One region of the Erwinia pyrifoliae DSM 12163 genome, then DNA from elsewhere that is predicted to be linked to it. Evidence: predicted binding sites of a transcription regulator. Region 1 holds the regulator's gene; the other holds the start of a gene.
What was found. The regulator PhoB, encoded in region 1, activates phosphate uptake and scavenging genes when phosphate is short. The targets are predictions, from matches to a motif close to CTGTCATAAAACTGNCNNAT.
Positions count from the first base shown of each region.

Region 2: glpT (glycerol-3-phosphate transporter) is a predicted target of PhoB. The motif match lies at 3,852-3,871, and genes of this name have one in related genera.

Region 1 covers NC_017390.1:2,933,037-2,941,547, reverse strand. Annotated here, with positions in the region: gene sbcD (exonuclease subunit SbcD) at 1-853, opposite strand, end outside; gene phoB (phosphate response regulator transcription factor PhoB) at 1,029-1,718, shown strand; gene phoR (phosphate regulon sensor histidine kinase PhoR) at 1,741-3,075, shown strand; gene EPYR_RS13375 (PstS family phosphate ABC transporter substrate-binding protein) at 3,072-3,995, shown strand; gene EPYR_RS13370 (cobalamin-independent methionine synthase II family protein) at 4,265-5,365, shown strand; gene brnQ (branched-chain amino acid transporter carrier protein BrnQ) at 5,869-7,188, shown strand; gene proY (proline-specific permease ProY) at 7,244-8,511, shown strand, end outside.
Region 2 covers NC_017390.1:246,188-254,698, forward strand. Annotated here, with positions in the region: gene rhtB (homoserine/homoserine lactone efflux protein) at 1-298, opposite strand, end outside; gene pldB (lysophospholipase L2) at 410-1,402, shown strand; gene yigL (sugar/pyridoxal phosphate phosphatase YigL) at 1,463-2,263, shown strand; gene glpT (glycerol-3-phosphate transporter) at 2,362-3,708, opposite strand; gene EPYR_RS01155 (YehS family protein) at 4,079-4,549, opposite strand; gene metR (HTH-type transcriptional regulator MetR) at 4,653-5,591, opposite strand; gene metE (5-methyltetrahydropteroyltriglutamate--homocysteine S-methyltransferase) at 5,742-8,015, shown strand; gene EPYR_RS01170 (dienelactone hydrolase family protein) at 8,075-8,511, opposite strand, start outside.

The DNA.
Region 1 (8,511 bases):
TCGGCTGAAACAGCGGGATTGGCAGCTCGGTCACCCCGGCGAGCTTGCCGGCATGGAAATCAACCCGCATCACGCTTTTGGCCTTGCCCAGCTCGTCAAAACTGAGCGGGATCGGCGAGCCGCTGTAGCGAATATGGTCGCTGTCGGCAATGCGCTGGGCGCGGTGAATATGGCCGAGGGCGATGTAATCCGCCGGGGGAAAGCCGTCGGCCGGGAAAGCGTCCAGCGTGCCGATATAGATATCGCGCACCGCATCGCTTTTGGTGACGCCCATGGTGGTCAGATGACCGGTGGCGATAATCGGTAGCGGCAAACCCAGCGCATCACGCTGCGCCAGCGCTTCCTGCCAGCAGCGCTGATAGTGATCGCTGATGGCTTCCAGCAGGCTTTGCTGTTTTTCGCGCCCCGACTGCCCGCTCTGGCTGCGCAGGATATCGCGCGGGCGTAAGAACGGAATGGCGCACAGCAGAGCGCCCGGCTGCCCGTCGCGGCGGTTCAGCACCAGCACCTGCTGACGGATATCCTCATCGACGGCGGCGATCACCCGGGTATTCAGGCAGGCCAGCAGCTCACGCGATTCATTGAGCATGGCGACCGAATCGTGATTGCCGCCCAGCACCACCAGCTGACAGCCGGTTGTTTGCAGCTTTACCACAAAGCGGTTGTAGAGCTGGCGTGCGTAACTCGGCGGGGAGCCGTTATCGAAGATATCACCGGCGACGATAATCGCATCGGCCTGCTGCGTTTCCGCCTGTTCCAGCAGCCAGTCAAGAAAAGCCTGGTGCTCGGCCGCCCGGCTTTTGGTGTAGAAAAACTGGCCGAGATGCCAGTCGGCAGTATGAATGATGCGCATGGTGATCCCCCGGAGGCAGAAACGCGAAGCGATGATTATAAACATAAAGCCGTACGGATATTTAATTCGTTTCATCTCCCTTTTTGCAGGTGCTTTTTTCATAAAAGTGTCATAAAACTGACGCATACTGATGTCGCCTATCCCGTGACAACCGGTCACCGCAGCAGGAGCAATAATGGTAAAGCGCATTCTTGTGGTTGAAGATGAAGCCCCAATCCGTGAGATGTTGTGTTTCGTTCTGGAACAAAATGATTATCAACCGATAGAAGCTGCGGATTATGACCGCGCGGTTAATTTGTTGATTGAACCCTGGCCAGATTTGATTCTGCTGGACTGGATGCTGCCCGGTGGTTCCGGAATTCAGTTTATTAAACATCTTAAGCGTGAGGCGATGACGCGCGATATCCCGGTGGTGATGCTGACCGCGCGTGGCGAAGAAGAAGATCGCGTGCGTGGGTTAGAAGCCGGCGCTGATGATTACATCACCAAACCTTTCTCACCGAAGGAGCTGGTGGCACGGATTAAAGCCGTGATGCGGCGCATTTCGCCGATGGCGGTGGAAGAGGTGATTGAAATGCAGGGGCTGACTCTCGATCCGTCTTCACACCGCGTGATGTCAGGCAACCAGCCGCTGGATATGGGGCCAACCGAATATAAACTGCTGCACTTCTTTATGACGCATACGGAGCGCGTCTACAGCCGTGAGCAGTTGCTAAACCATGTCTGGGGAACTAACGTGTATGTCGAAGACCGCACCGTCGACGTTCATATTCGCCGTCTGCGTAAAGCGCTGGAACTGAACGGGCACGATCGTATGGTACAGACGGTTCGCGGAACAGGTTATCGTTTCTCTGCACGTTATTGATCGCTCGCACGGAGTCTGAATCGTGTTGGAACGCCTCTCCTGGAAGAGATTACTGTTAGAGCTGCTGCTTGCCGGCCTGCCTGCGCTGATTACCGGACTCATCGCGGGCGGTTTGCCCTGGCTGTTGCTGGCTTCCGCGCTCTGCGTGCTGGTTTTTCACTTCAACAATCTTCTGCGCCTGTCGCACTGGCTGTGGGTGGATCGCAGTATGAACCCGCCCAGCGGACGTGGCAGTTGGGAACCTTTGTTCTACGGCCTGTATCAAATGCAGGCGCGCAACCGTCGCCGCCGCCGGGAACTTGGCCATCTGATTAAGCGATTTCGCAGCGGGGCTGAATCGCTGCCGGATGCGCTGGTGTTGACCACCGACGAGGGCACGATTTTCTGGTGTAACGGGCTGGCCCAGCAGAGTTTGGGGCTGCGCTGGCCGGAAGATAATGGCCAGAATATCCTTAACCTGCTGCGCTACCCGGAATTTACCCGCTATCTGCGCCAGCGGGATTTCGCGCTTCCGCTGACGCTGGTATTGAACAGCCAGCGCCATCTGGAGTTCCGCATCATGCCTTACAGTGAAGGACAGTGGCTGCTGGTGGCGCGCGATGTAACGCAAATGCACCAGCTGGAAGGGGCGCGGCGCAACTTCTTTGCCAACGTGAGCCACGAACTGCGCACGCCATTAACGGTGTTGCAGGGTTACCTGGAGATGATGAATGATCCGGTGCTGGAAGGGCGTCTGCGTGATAAAGCGCTGCAAACCATGCAGGAACAGGCGAAACGCATGGATAGCCTGGTGGGTCAGCTGCTGACGCTGTCGCGCATTGAGGCGGCACCGTCGCCCGACCTGCAGGAAATCGTCGATGTGCCCGCGATGCTGCGGGGACTGCAGCGTGAAGCGGAAACGCTCAGTCAGGGGCGTCAGCAGATCCAGTTCGACAGCGACCCGAATTTACGCGTATATGGCAATGACGAACAGCTGCGCAGCGCCATGTCCAATCTGGTTTATAATGCGGTCAATCACACGCCCGACGGCACCCGGATTGTGGTCAGCTGGCAACGCAACGACCGGGGAGCCGAGTTTAAGGTCGAAGATAACGGCCCCGGCATCGCGCCAGAACACTTACCGCGTCTGACTGAACGTTTCTATCGCGTTGACCAGGCACGCTCCAGGCAGACCGGGGGAAGCGGGCTGGGGCTGGCTATCGTCAAACATGCGCTCAGCCACCATAATACGCGGCTGAATATCAGCAGCTTGCCCGCAGCGGAAACCTGCTTCAGTTTTCAGCTGCCGCTCAGGGTGGTGGCTGGTGCTGAACCGGGCGGCAGCGGCGGCGTTAATTACCCGGAACCCTTACCATGAAACATCTCATTGCGCTGGCGTTGCTGCTGGTCTGTATGCTGGCTCATGCCAAAGAGGGTATGCTGGCGGGGAATCTGAACAGCGTCGGCTCCGATACGCTCGGCAACCTGATGGCGCTTTGGGGAGATCGTTTCAGCCAGCAGTATCCCGGCGTAAATGTGCAGATTCAGGCGGCGGGATCGTCCACGGCTCCCACGGCGTTGGCCGCCGGGGCTGCGCAACTGGGCGCGATGAGCAGGCCGATGCAGGCAGCAGAACGCCAGCTGTTTGCAGATCGTTATGGTTATCCGCCGCTGGCGGTGCCGGTGGCAATCGATGCGCTGGTGGTGGTGGTGAACCAGGATAATCCGTTAACCGGACTGAATGCTCAGCAGCTGGATGCTATTTTCTCCGTCACCCGACTTTGCGGAGGGGGGCTTTCCCCCAGAACCTGGGGGGATTTGCAGCTGACTCAGCCCGGCTGGGCGCAGCGCGGCATCCAGCGATTTGGCCGTAATTCCGCCTCCGGTACCTGGGGTTTTTTCAAACAGCAGGCGTTGTGCAACGGTGATTTACGCAATGATGTTGGCGAATATCCCGGCTCTGCGGCGGTGGTGCAGGCGGTGGCCGGTTCGCTGAACGGCATAGGCTATGCCAGCGCCGGATTTCATCTTAGCGGTGTTAAAGTGGTGCCTGTGGCGCGGGATGATCATAACTGGGTTGCGCCCACGGCTGAAAATATCCGCAGCGGGCGTTATCCCTATGCGCGTCCGCTCTACATCTATGTTAATAAAGCGCCGGGCAAACCTCTGGAGCCGCTTAGCGCCGCATTTCTCCGCCTGGCGCTATCAAATGCGGGTCAGGCGTTGGTCAGTCGGGCTGGCTATCTGCCCTTATCTGAAGCGCAAAGGGAGCAGGCACTGGCGATGATTGCGCAATAATATCGTGAGTTTGCAGCAGTGATGTGGTTTCCGCGCTGCCCTTAAGCGGCCTTTTCTCAAAAACAAACCCGTTTGTTGCCCGTCATCCTCCGTCTTTTTTAGCATAATGAACTTTTCTCACTGACCTTGAAATTTCCTCGTTTGCGACGGGGAGAATCTCATGACACTGTGAGCAACAGACATTTAGATGTCCAGAAGTCTAAATTAACCCAGCGCAACTATTGCGTAACGCAATTATGCGGCCGAGTGCAGGCCAGGAGTGAGCCGACATGACAACATCCGTATCTTATCGCGCCGAAGTGGTTGGCAGCTTTCTGCGCCCGGCGGCAATAAAGCAGGCGCGCCAGCAGTTTGCCGCTGGTGACATTGACGCGGCTGCGTTACGCAGCATTGAAGATGAAGAGATCCGTAAAGTGGTTGCCAGCCAGCGAGCCAGCGGCCTGCAGGTGGTTACCGACGGGGAATTTCGTCGCGCCTGGTGGCACTTCGACTTCTTTGACGGTCTGGATGGCGTAGAGCGTTATGAAACAGAGCAGGGCATTCAGTTTAACGGCGTGCAGACTAAGGCGCGTGGCGTGAAGGTTACCGGGAAACTGGGTTTCAGCCATCATCCAATGTTAGAGGATTTCCGCTTCCTGCAAAGCATCAGCGGGGATGCAGTGGCAAAAATGACTATCCCAAGCCCCAGCGTGCTGCATTTTCGCGGCGGTCGTCAGGTGATTGATGCGCAGGTTTATCCGGATCTGGACGTCTATTTCGACGACCTTGCACAAACCTGGCGCGATGCGATTCAGGCATTCTACGATGCAGGCTGCCGCTATCTGCAGCTGGACGATACCGTTTGGGCTTATCTCTGTTCTGACGATCAGAAGCAGCAAATCCGCGAACGCGGTGACAGCCCTGAAGAGCTGGCCCGTACTTACGCCCGCGTGCTGAATAAAGCCATTGCAGGCAAGCCCAACGATTTGAAAATCGGCCTGCATGTTTGCCGGGGCAATTTCCGCTCTACCTGGATCTCTGAAGGGGGCTATGAGCCGGTGGCGCAAATTTTGTTTGGCGGGGTCAACATTGACGCTTTCTTCCTTGAATATGATAACGCGCGTTCGGGCGGCTTCGAGCCGCTGCGTTTTATCAAAAAAGGCAAACAGCAGGTGGTGCTGGGGCTGATCACCACGAAAAGCGGAGAGCTGGAAGCGGCGGCAACCATTGAAAAACGTCTGCGTGAGGCCGCGCAGTTCGTCAGCCTCGATCAGATCTGCCTTAGCCCGCAGTGCGGCTTTGCTTCTACCGAAGAGGGCAACAGCCTGACGGAAGAGCAGCAGTGGGCCAAGCTGCGCCTGCTGGTGGAAGTGGCTAATCGGGTTTGGTAAAAAAACTCATTTTGTGCATCAGGCGCGGATTTGTGCGCCTTTTGTGCTTCTTTAATCGGTTTATCACCAAAATAGCGCTGTACAGGCGAAAAAAATACAAATCATGTAACGCAATTTCGGTCTCATCTAAGTATATACACTGGTTATGTGATTTTTTACGGTATATTCATCTGCTTTCTCGATTCTGTATTGCCTTTTACCGCTATAAACGTTCTACTTACCCCCGTTTCTCGTCTTCCCCCTGAATACAAAATAATCAGCTCATATTCACTACCCGTCGCGACGTCATCAGCGTTTTCGGCTGCATCGATTTGATTTAGTAGCGTATTTAGAGCATCCAGGGTGATTGGCTGCAAAATTGTGCATTTTGCAGAAACAGGGCAATTCTTTGATTCTTCAGCGTAGTCGTTTTAGCTGGCAGGGGATTGACGACTGCAACGTGAAGTAGGGCGAGCAGCACCGTTATCACGACTTTTAACACCACCACAGGCAACACGTTTCTTATGACGCATCGTTTAACTTCAAAAGATATTCTGGCACTGGGCTTTATGACTTTTGCCCTGTTTGTCGGCGCCGGGAACATCATTTTCCCACCAATGGTAGGTATCCAGGCCGGAGAGCATGTCTGGCATGCGGCCCTGGGCTTTTTGATTACCGCAGTTGGTCTGCCGGTGATTTCCGTAATTGCGCTGGCGCGCGTTGGTGGCGGAATTGATGCTCTCAGTTCGCCCATCGGTAAAGTGGCTGGCGTGGTGCTGGCGACCGTCTGCTATCTGGCCGTCGGGCCGCTGTTTGCCACCCCCCGTACCGCTACCGTCTCGTTTGAAGTCGGTATTGCTCCGCTGACCGGCGATGGCGCATTGCCGCTGTTTATCTACAGTCTGGTCTATTTTTCCCTGGTGATTGGCGTCTCGCTTTATCCCGGTAAGCTTCTGGATACCGTCGGCCATCTCCTCGCCCCGCTGAAAATTTTTGCCCTGACCCTGCTGGGCCTGGCGGCGCTGCTGTGGCCTGCTGGCGATATTGCGCCTGCTACCGATGAATTTCAGCGTGCGGCGTTCTCCAATGGCTTTGTGAATGGTTATCTGACGATGGATACCCTTGGGGCGCTGGTGTTCGGCATCGTTATTGTCAATGCCGCCCGCTCACGCGGCATCAGCGAAGCAAAACTGCTGACCCGTTACACCGTGATTGCCGGATTGATTGCCGGTGTTGGTCTGACGCTGGTCTATCTGGCTCTGTTCAAACTCGGTGCTGACAGTGCGTCGATTGTCGATCATAGCGCTAACGGTGCTGCCATCCTGCATGCCTATGTTCAGCATACTTTCGGCGCTATGGGCAGCTTCTTCCTCGCTTCACTGATTTTCGTCGCCTGTATTGTGACGGCCGTTGGTCTGACCTGTGCCTGTGCGGAGTTCTTTGAGCACTATTTGCCTTTCAGCTATCGCCAACTGGTGTTTATGCTGGGTGCGTTTTCTATGGTGGTTTCCAACCTTGGTCTTAGCCATCTTATCCAGATCTCTATTCCTGTATTAACCGCGATTTACCCGCCTTGTATCGTGCTGGTGCTGTTAAGCTTTACTTTGAGCTGGTGGAAGAAAAGCACAAGGATTGTTGCGCCAGTCATGCTGGTCAGCCTGCTGTTTGGTTTGGTCGACGCAATCAAAACCACCGATTTAAAGGCGCTGCTCCCCGCGTTTACCCAGAATCTGCCGCTGGCCGATCAGGGGCTGGCGTGGTTGCCGCCTTCACTGGTGATGCTGGTATTGGTGGCCTTTTACGATCGCGTTTCTGGCCGCCCGGTTACCGTGCATCAGCAATAGCGTTGTAAAATCTCCCCTTACCACCGGTCGGTAAGGGGCCGCCAGGTGGAAAAAAATGACAAAAATGACTCTGAAAAAGGGATTGAGTACGCGCCATATTCGTTTTATGGCGTTGGGTTCAGCGATTGGCACCGGCCTGTTTTACGGTTCGGCCGATGCTATCAGAATGGCCGGTCCGGGCGTGCTGCTTGCCTATCTTATCGGCGGTGTGGCAGCGTATATCATTATGCGCGCGCTTGGTGAAATGTCCGTCAACAACCCTCAGGCCAGCTCCTTCTCCCGCTACGCGCAAGATTACCTCGGACCGCTGGCCGGCTATATCACCGGCTGGACCTACTGTTTTGAAATCCTGATTGTCGCTATTGCCGATGTCACCGCATTCGGTATTTATATGAGCGTCTGGTTCCCCGATGTGCCTCACTGGACATGGGTACTCAGCGTGGTGCTGGTGATTGGCGCGATCAATCTCGCGACGGTTAAGGTGTTCGGCGAGGTCGAGTTCTGGCTGTCGCTGTTCAAGGTGGCCACCATCATTGTGATGATTGTCGCGGGTATTGGCATTATCTTCTGGGGCATCGGCAACGGCGGTCAGGCGACCGGCATCAGCAATTTGTGGACCCACGGCGGCTTTATACCCAATGGCTGGATTGGCGTGGTGCTGTCGCTGCAAATGGTGATGTTCGCCTTTGGCGGGATTGAAATCATCGGTATCACCGCCGGTGAAGCGAAGGATCCGGCCGTATCGATCCCGCGCGCCATTAATACCGTACCGCTGCGCATTCTGGTGTTCTACGTTGGCACGCTGTTTGTCATCATGTCGATCTACCCCTGGAATCAGGTCGGGACTCAAGGCAGTCCGTTTGTACTGACTTTCCAGCATATGGGGATTGCGGCAGCGGCAGCGGTGCTTAACTTCGTGGTGATTACCGCCTCACTGTCGGCGATTAACAGTGATGTGTTTGGCGTTGGACGTATGCTGTACGGCATGGCAGAGCAGGGCCATGCGCCCAAAGTGTTTACCACCGTATCGGAGAAAGGTATTCCCTGGGTGACGGTACTGGCGATGATGTTGGCGATGCTGGTTGCCGTCTATCTTAACTATCTGATGCCGGAAAAAGTGTTTCTGGTCATCGCCTCGCTGGCGACGTTCGCTACCGTTTGGGTATGGATAATGATCCTGTTCTCCCAGATTGCGTTTCGTCGTACATTGACGCCAGAACAGCAAAAAGAGCTGAAGTTTGCCCTGCCCGGAGGTTCACTCACTGCGGCGATTGGCATTGTCTTCCTCGCCTTTATTATTGGCCTGATCGGTTACTTCCCTGA
Region 2 (8,511 bases), 1.3 Mb from region 1:
TCAAATCAATGGCTCCGGCAGATCGCCACTGCTGAATGCCCAGCCACACCAGATAAGCCGCCCCGGCCCATTTCAGGATCTCAAAGGCCAGCAGCGATTGGGAGAACAGCGCGCCTAACCCGATACCGACCAGCACGATGTGCAGCGACAATCCCACCTGCAGGCCAGCAATAGAGGCGACAGCGCCGCGATAACCGTGGCTGATGCCGGTGCTCATGGTATTAATAGCACCAGAACCCGGCGACAGGCTTAAGATGAGGGTTGTTAACAGATAGGCCAGCCACCATTCAGTCGTCATGGTAAAACTCCCGGAAAACGCTCGATTGTGACACAATACGTTATTGTCTAACGCCTTGCTACGGGTAACTCTGTCCCTGCTGAGAGAAGTACCCTTTGTGGAAAACGCCTGATGGAACTGCACCAGAAAAGCTGGTTAACGCGTGAAAAAGCCTTTGCGGCTTTTGCTACCGGCCCGTTGCTGGATTTCTGGAAGCAGCGCGAAGAGGGCGAGTTTGCCGGGGTGGCAGACGTACCGATCCGCTACGTCCGCTTCATCTCACCGCAGCATGACAAGGTTATATTATTGTGTCCGGGGCGCATTGAAAGCTATGTCAAATACCCGGAGCTGGCCTACGACCTGTTCCATAGTGGATATGACATTTTCATTATCGATCATCGCGGGCAGGGGCGATCGGGCAGGCTGCTGAAGGATTCACATCGTGGGCACGTCGTGGCGTTCGAAGACTACGTTGACGATCTGGAAACGCTGTTTTTACAACAGATCGTCACGCGTGACTATCGCCATCGCTACGCGCTGGCGCATTCGATGGGCGGGGCGATCCTCGCCCTGATGCTGGTACGACAGCCAGCGGCCTTTGCTGCGGTGGCGCTGGCTTCGCCGATGTTTGGTCTTTTTCTACCGATGCCTTTATGGATGGCGCGCCGCATTCTCAACTGGGCGGAAAAGCGCCCAACGGTGCGCGATGATTATGCGCTGGGAACCGGCAAGTGGCGTGCGCGCCCGTTTGCGGTAAACGATCTGACGCACAGCCGCGAACGCTATCGCCGCAATGTGCGCTTTTATGCCGACGATCCCGGCATCCGCGTTGGTGGCCCGACCTATCACTGGGTGCGCGAAGGCGTGCGCGCCGGGCAAAGCGTTTTGCGCCAGGCTGAACAGATCGCCACCCCGCTGCTGCTGCTACAGGCCGCCGACGATAAGGTCGTCGACAACCGCGCTCAGGATCTGTTCTGCCAGACGATGCTGGCGGCGGGTCGGCCCTGTGAGGGTGGCAAGCCGATGATTATTGAGGGTGCGCATCATGAGATCCTGTTTGAGAAGGATCGGATGCGCGCAGTGGCGCTTGAAGCCGTCCTCGCCTTTTTTGCCCGCCATGCCTGAATGGCCAGAATTAAGTGATTGGTGGGCGCTTCCCGCCAGCCAACATTAACCAGAGGTGTTATGTACCGTATTGTTGCTTCAGACCTGGACGGCACGCTGCTGCTGCCAAACCACACGCTTTCCCCCTACGCCCGCGAAACGCTGCAGCTGCTGACCGCTAAAGGTTTTCATTTTATCTTCGCCACCGGACGTCACTATATTGACGTGGCGCAGATGCGCGACAGCCTCGGCATTGACGCCTGGATGATCACCTCTAACGGCGCGCGCGTGCACAACACCGCCGGTGAGCGGGTGTTCAGCCATAATCTTGACGAAGATATCGCGCACGAGCTGTTTACCATGCAGCATCATCATGCAGATATTTACACCAATGTTTACCGGGATGAAGAGTGGTTCCTCAACCGCCATCGCCCCGATGAAATGGATTTCTTCCAGGAGTCTGACTTCGCCTACCAGATTTATCAGCCGGGGCAGCTGGCCGCCGATGGCATCAGCAAAGTCTTTTTCACCTGCGCCATTCCTGAACTGCTCATGCCGCTGGAGCAGGCGCTGTTAGCGCGCTGGGGCGATCGGGTAAACGTCAGCTTCTCGCTGCCAACCTGTCTGGAAGTGATGGCAGGTGGCGTATCAAAAGGCCACGCGCTGGATGCGGTAGCAAAATCCCTGGGTTATTCGCTGCGCGAGTGCATCGCTTTTGGTGACGGTATGAACGACAAAGAGATGCTGAGTATGGCGGGCAAAGGTTACATCATGAGTAACGCTCATCAGCGGCTGAAGGATGTACTGCCAGAACTGGAGGTGATTGGTTCAAATGGCGAACAGGCGGTGCCGCACACTCTGCGCCGACTGTTTGACGTTTAAGAAAATCGGTAAGTGCTCTGTACCGACGAGTGACGTCTGCCGCCGGCCTGACAACCGGATTTAACAGGCAGAGAGTTTATTCTATGCCTGTTGTCGCGTTAAATTGCGCGGAGATGCTCCTTGTGTTTCTTCTCACTGAGCATGGTGAGAATGAGCAAAATAACCGCCAGCACACAGCCACCGACCATAATGATAAAACCGCCATTCCAGCCGAAGCCGTCGACGGTGTAACCGACGATGGCGCTGGCGGCGACTGAACCGCCCAGATAGCCAAACAGCCCGGTGAACCCCGCCGCAGTGCCCGCCGCCTTCTTTGGCGCCAGCTCCAATGCATGCAGGCCGATCAGCATCACCGGCCCATAAATCAGAAAGCCGATAATCATCATGCAGGCCATGTCCACGCCCGGGTTTCCGGCCGGATTCATCCAGTACACCACGGTGGCGATGGTCACCAGCACCATAAAGAACACCCCGGTCGCGCCACGATTGCTTTTAAATACCTTGTCCGACATCCAGCCGCATAGCAGGGTGCCGGGAATACCGGCGTATTCATAGAAAAAGTAAGCCCATGAAGATTTATCAAGGGTGAAGTGTTTCACCTCTTTCAGGTAGGTCGGCGACCAGTCGAGGATGCCGTAACGCAACAGATAGATAAACACGTTGGCCAGCGCGATATACCACAGCAGCTTGTTGGGCAGGATGTACTGCTTAAAAATCTGCTTAGCGGTAAGCTCTTCTTCATGCTTTTCGTCGTAATCAGGCGGATAGTCATTTTTGTACTCCTCAATCGGCGGCAGGCCGCATGATTGCGGGGTATCACGCATCAGCGCAAAGGCGAAAATGGCCACCACGATAGCGCCAAAGGCAGGCATATACAGCGCGGCTTTCCAGTCGTTGAACCAGGCCATGCCCAGCAGGAACAGTAACGGAGGAATACCGCCGCCAACGTTATGCGCACAGTTCCATACTGATACGATGCGGCCGCGCTCTTTCTGTGACCACCAGTGCACCATGGTGCGCCCACAGGGGGGCCAGCCCATGCCCTGAAACCAGCCGCACAGAAACAGCATCACGAACATCACCATAATGCTCGATGTTGCCCAAGGCACGAAGCCCATAAACAGCATTACCACGGCGGCAAGGATCAGTCCGGCAGGTAAAAATACGCGTGGGTTGGAACGGTCAGAAACCGAGCCCATAATAAATTTAGAGAATCCGTAGGCGACAGAAATACCCGAGAGCGCAAAGCCGAGGTCACCGCGTGAAAAACCCTGTTCAATCAGGTAAGGCATCGCCAGCGCGAAATTTTTACGCACCAGATAGTAGGCGGCATAACCGAAGAAGATGCCCAGAAAGATCTGCCAGCGCAGCTTGCGGTAGAGCGGGTCGACGCGGGAGCCATCAACGCGGGGTTGATGCGCGGCGGGTTTGAATATGCTTAACATTTAAGCCTCCCGAGGCTCAGAGACTGACATTCCTGGTGAAATGTGGCGCAGAGGAACAACATGCTGCCGTGAGGGGCCATCATGTTTCATTCCGCGCACAGACCAGGGAGTACCAGGGAATTTGACTGTGAAGAAGGGCGCAAATGTTACATTTTTATGACACTATCTGTGTCATTAAAAGGCCGCATATCGTCTTGATTGAATGCTGTTTTGTGATTTTTGTCACGATAATTGCGCGGGCAAACTTTATGGTTTCGTTTGATGAGTGGTTTTGTTCTAAAAGGAATGCTTTGCAGGCAGGGAGTTTGTGTGGACAAGCGAAAATGATTAACGCCATACGATGACGTTAATCAGTGACAGAATATTGCGCTTATTTTTTAGCCGGGCGGATTTTCATCGTCAGGCCTTTAAGGAAATTACGCAGGATCTGATCGCCGCATTCACGGTAGTTTTTGTGTCCTGGCTTGCGGAAGATCGCCCCAATTTCTGACTGACCTACCGCAAAATCAGCGCTTTTTAACAGCTCGATGATATCAGTGGTTTTCAGATTGAACGCCACGCGCAGTTTTTTCATCATGATGTTATTGGTCATTTTGCGCTCGATGGAAGGGGCGGGTGCGTCCTCGCTTCTGCCACGGCGCTCAAAAATCAGGCCATTAAGAAAGTAACCCATGATGACATCGGGGCAGGGGCGATAGTCTGGCTCATCCTCTTTTTTCAGGAAGCTGTGCACTTCGGCTTCGGTGACTTCGCTCTCTGCCAGCGCCAGAATGCTTACAACTTTCGCATCGCTTAAATTCAGCATGTATCGCACGCTGCGCAGGACGTCATTATTGGTCATAAAAACTCTCTTCAGTGAAACTGTTGCAGTGCGCGCAGTATACCCCTTCATTCCCGAAGCTGCATCCCGGTAAACAGCCGCCAGCTAAATGCCGACGGTTGACTCAGACACGGTGATCAGAAGGGAGGGGCGTTCCGGGACGTGACGCATTGCGTACCCGTGGTAAATTATCGCATGCGTGCTGACGCGCGGATCGGGTAAACGCCTCAATGACAGGTTGACGTTGTTCACCGTCGCGAACTGCGGCATACAGCCGGCTCCACAGGCCATCGCCCAGCGCTTTAGTGACCACCAGGCCCTGGTGTTCAAAACTTTCCACCACCCAGTGAGGCAGGGCAGCGATACCCATTCCGGCTGAAACCATCTGAATTAACAGCAGGGTATTATCCACGCTTTTCAGCGCCGGACTGACGCCTGCAGGCTGTAGGAAATGACGCCAGATATCCAGGCGCTGACGCTGCACCGGGTAGATCATCAGCACTTCGCTGGCGAGATCTTCCGGAGAGATCGTCGCCTTTTGCGCCAGAGGATGGTCGGGAGCCAAGACCAGACGCACTTCAAAATCGAACATCGGCGAATAGAACAGCCCACTGCGCGGCAGAATATCGGATGTCAGAACGACGTCCAGCTCGCCCTGTTGCAAGGCTGGCTGCGGGTCAAAGGTGACGCCGGATTTAAAGTCCATCACCACCTGTGGCCAGCTTTGACGGAATTCGTTGAGCGCCGGAGTCAGCCACTGAATACAGCTGTGGCATTCAATGGCGAGACGCAGCGTGGTTTGATGCGGTTCGTGGCAGGCCTGTAACGCCTGCTGTATCTGTGGCAATACCTGCTCAGCCAGCTGTAGCAGGACTTCCCCTTGTGGCGTTAAACGCAGCGGCTGGCTTTTACGCACAAACAGTCGGAAACCCAGACGTTGTTCCAGGTCGCTGAACTGATGTGACAACGCCGACTGCGTTTGGTGAAGCTGGGCGGCAGCGGCGGCCAGCGAGCCGGTATTTTGCAGAGCCTGAAGCGTTCGCAGGTGTTTGAGTTCGATCATGAGAGTCCTTCACATCGACAGTGAATATTTTGCGCTTGTGGTTAATACAGTACCTGCGGATTATAGCGGTGTAAACATCTGGACGTCCAAATGAATATCGAGCGAATCAGGACGTGTTCAGCTAACGATTAATTTAAAGAGGCACAACTGATGACTATTCTGAACCATACTCTCGGCTTCCCCCGTGTCGGCCTGCAGCGCGAACTGAAAAAAGCGCAGGAAAGCTACTGGGCGGGTAACAGCACTCAGGAAGAACTGCTGGCAGTAGGACGTGAGCTGCGCGCCCGTCACTGGCAGCAGCAGCAAGGCGCTGGCGTGAATCTGCTGCCGGTAGGTGACTTTGCCTGGTACGACCACGTACTGACCACCAGCCTGCTGCTGGGTAACGTTCCGGCACGTCACCAGAACAAAGATGGTTCAGTTGACCTTGATACCCTTTTCCGCTTAGGCCGTGGCCGCGCACCGAGCGGTGAACCCGCCGCTGCGGCAGAAATGACCAAATGGTTTAACACCAACTATCACTACATGGTGCCGGAGTTTGTGCAGGGCCAGCAGTTTAAACTGACCTGGACTCAGCTGCTGGATGAAGTCGACGAAGCGCTGGCGCTGGGCCATAAAGTGAAACCCGTGCTGCTTGGCCCGGTGACCTATCTGTGGCTGGGTAAAGTGAAGGGCGACCAGTTTGACCGCCTTAGCCTGCTGCAAGATATTCTGCCGGTCTACCAGCAGGTGCTGGCGGAACTGGCTAAGCGCGATATCGAATGGGTGCAGATTGACGAGCCGGCGCTGGCGCTGGAACTGCCTGCCGAATGGCTGGCTGCCTTTAAACCTGCTTATGACGCGCTTCAGGGGGAGACTAAACTGTTGTTGACCACCTACTTTGACAGCATTGGCCAGAACCTTGATACCATCAGCGCGCTGCCGGTGCAGGGGCTGCATGTTGACCTGGTGCACGGTAAAGATGATATCAGCCTGCTGAACGGCAAAGTGCCGGCAGACTGGCTGCTGTCCGTTGGTGTGATTAACGGCCGTAACGTCTGGCGTGCGGATCTCAGCAGCTGGTTTGAACGCCTGCAGCCGCTGGTTGCACAGCGTAAACAGCTGTGGATTGGTTCTTCCTGCTCACTGCTACACAGCCCGATTGACCTGAGCGTGGAAACCCGCCTGGATGAAGAAGTGAAGAGCTGGTTTGCCTTCGCCCTGCAGAAGTGTTCTGAGCTGGCCCTGTTGAGCAACGCGCTGAACAATAATGACCCGGCTTCACTGGAAGCATGGAGTGCGCCAGTTCGCGCCCGTCAGCACTCTACCCGCGTGCATAATGCCGCCGTAGGCCAGCGCCTGGCGGCGATTTCACCGCAGGACAGTCTGCGTAAGAACAGCTATCAGGTACGTGCTGAAGCTCAGCGTCAGCGCTTCCAGCTACCGGCGTGGCCAACCACCACCATCGGCTCTTTCCCACAAACCACTGAAATTCGTGGGCTGCGCCTCGACTTCAAACAGGGCCGTCTGGACGGCACCCGCTACCGTACCGGCATCGCGGAGCACATCAAGCAGGCTATCGTCGAGCAGGAGCGCTTAGGGCTGGACGTGCTGGTGCACGGCGAAGCGGAGCGTAACGACATGGTGGAATACTTCGGCGAACACCTTGACGGCTTCATCTTTACGCAGAATGGCTGGGTACAGAGCTACGGTTCACGCTGTGTGAAACCACCCGTCATCATCGGTGATGTCAGCCGCCCGGAAGCCATCACCGTTGAATGGGCGAAATATGCTCAGTCACTGACCGACAAGCCGGTAAAAGGCATGCTCACCGGTCCGGTAACCATCCTGTGTTGGTCATTCCCGCGTGAAGATGTGTCGCGTGAAACCATCGCCAAACAGATTGCGCTGGCGCTGCGTGATGAAGTGGAAGACCTGGAAAAAGCGGGCATTGGCATCATTCAGATTGATGAACCTGCTCTGCGTGAAGGGCTGCCGCTGCATCAGTCCGACTGGGCGGCTTATCTGGAGTGGGCGGTAGATGCCTTCCGTCTCAATGCCGCCGTTGCGCAGGACGACACCCAGATCCACACCCACATGTGTTACTGCGAGTTCAACGACATCATGGATTCGATTGCCGCGCTGGATGCGGATGTTATCACCATCGAAACCTCACGTTCTGATATGGAACTGCTGGAGTCGTTTGAAGAGTTCGAGTATCCGAACGAGATCGGTCCGGGCGTTTACGATATTCACTCGCCAAACGTGCCAAGCGTTGAGTGGATGGAAGAACTGCTGCTTAAAGCGGCACAGCGCATCCCTACTGAGCGTCTGTGGGTTAACCCGGACTGTGGCCTGAAAACGCGTGGCTGGACGGAAACTCGCCAGGCGCTGGCAAACATGGTGAAAGCGGCGCAAAACCTGAGAAATGCACAAGAAGCTTAAATATCTGTGTTGTTGTGTTTTGATGTAACGACTATTTGGGGCGCTTAGCGCCCCTTTTTTTATGCTTCCGACGTCACGCCATACTGCCTGAACCATGCCAGCATTCGCTGCCAGCCATCCTTAGCGGACCCGGCCTCATAGCTTGGGCGGTAGTCAGCGTTAAAAGCGTGTCCGGCATCGGGATAGACAATAATCTCGGCGTTGGCATTGGCGGCACGCAGCGCATGGCGCATGGTTTCGACGCTGTCTGGAGGGATGCCATCGTCTTTACCGCCGTAAAGCCCCAACACGGGCGCATCCAGATCCACCGCAACATCCACCGGCTGTTTTGGCTGCTTCATCGTCTTATCCCCCACCAGCTTGCCATACCAAGCAACGGCGGCTTTCAGCTGCGGATTATGCGCGGCATAAAGCCAGGTAATGCGCCCACCCCAGCAAAAACCGGTCACCGCCAAACGGCGTATATCACCGCCGTGGCGTGAAGCCCAGTTAGCCA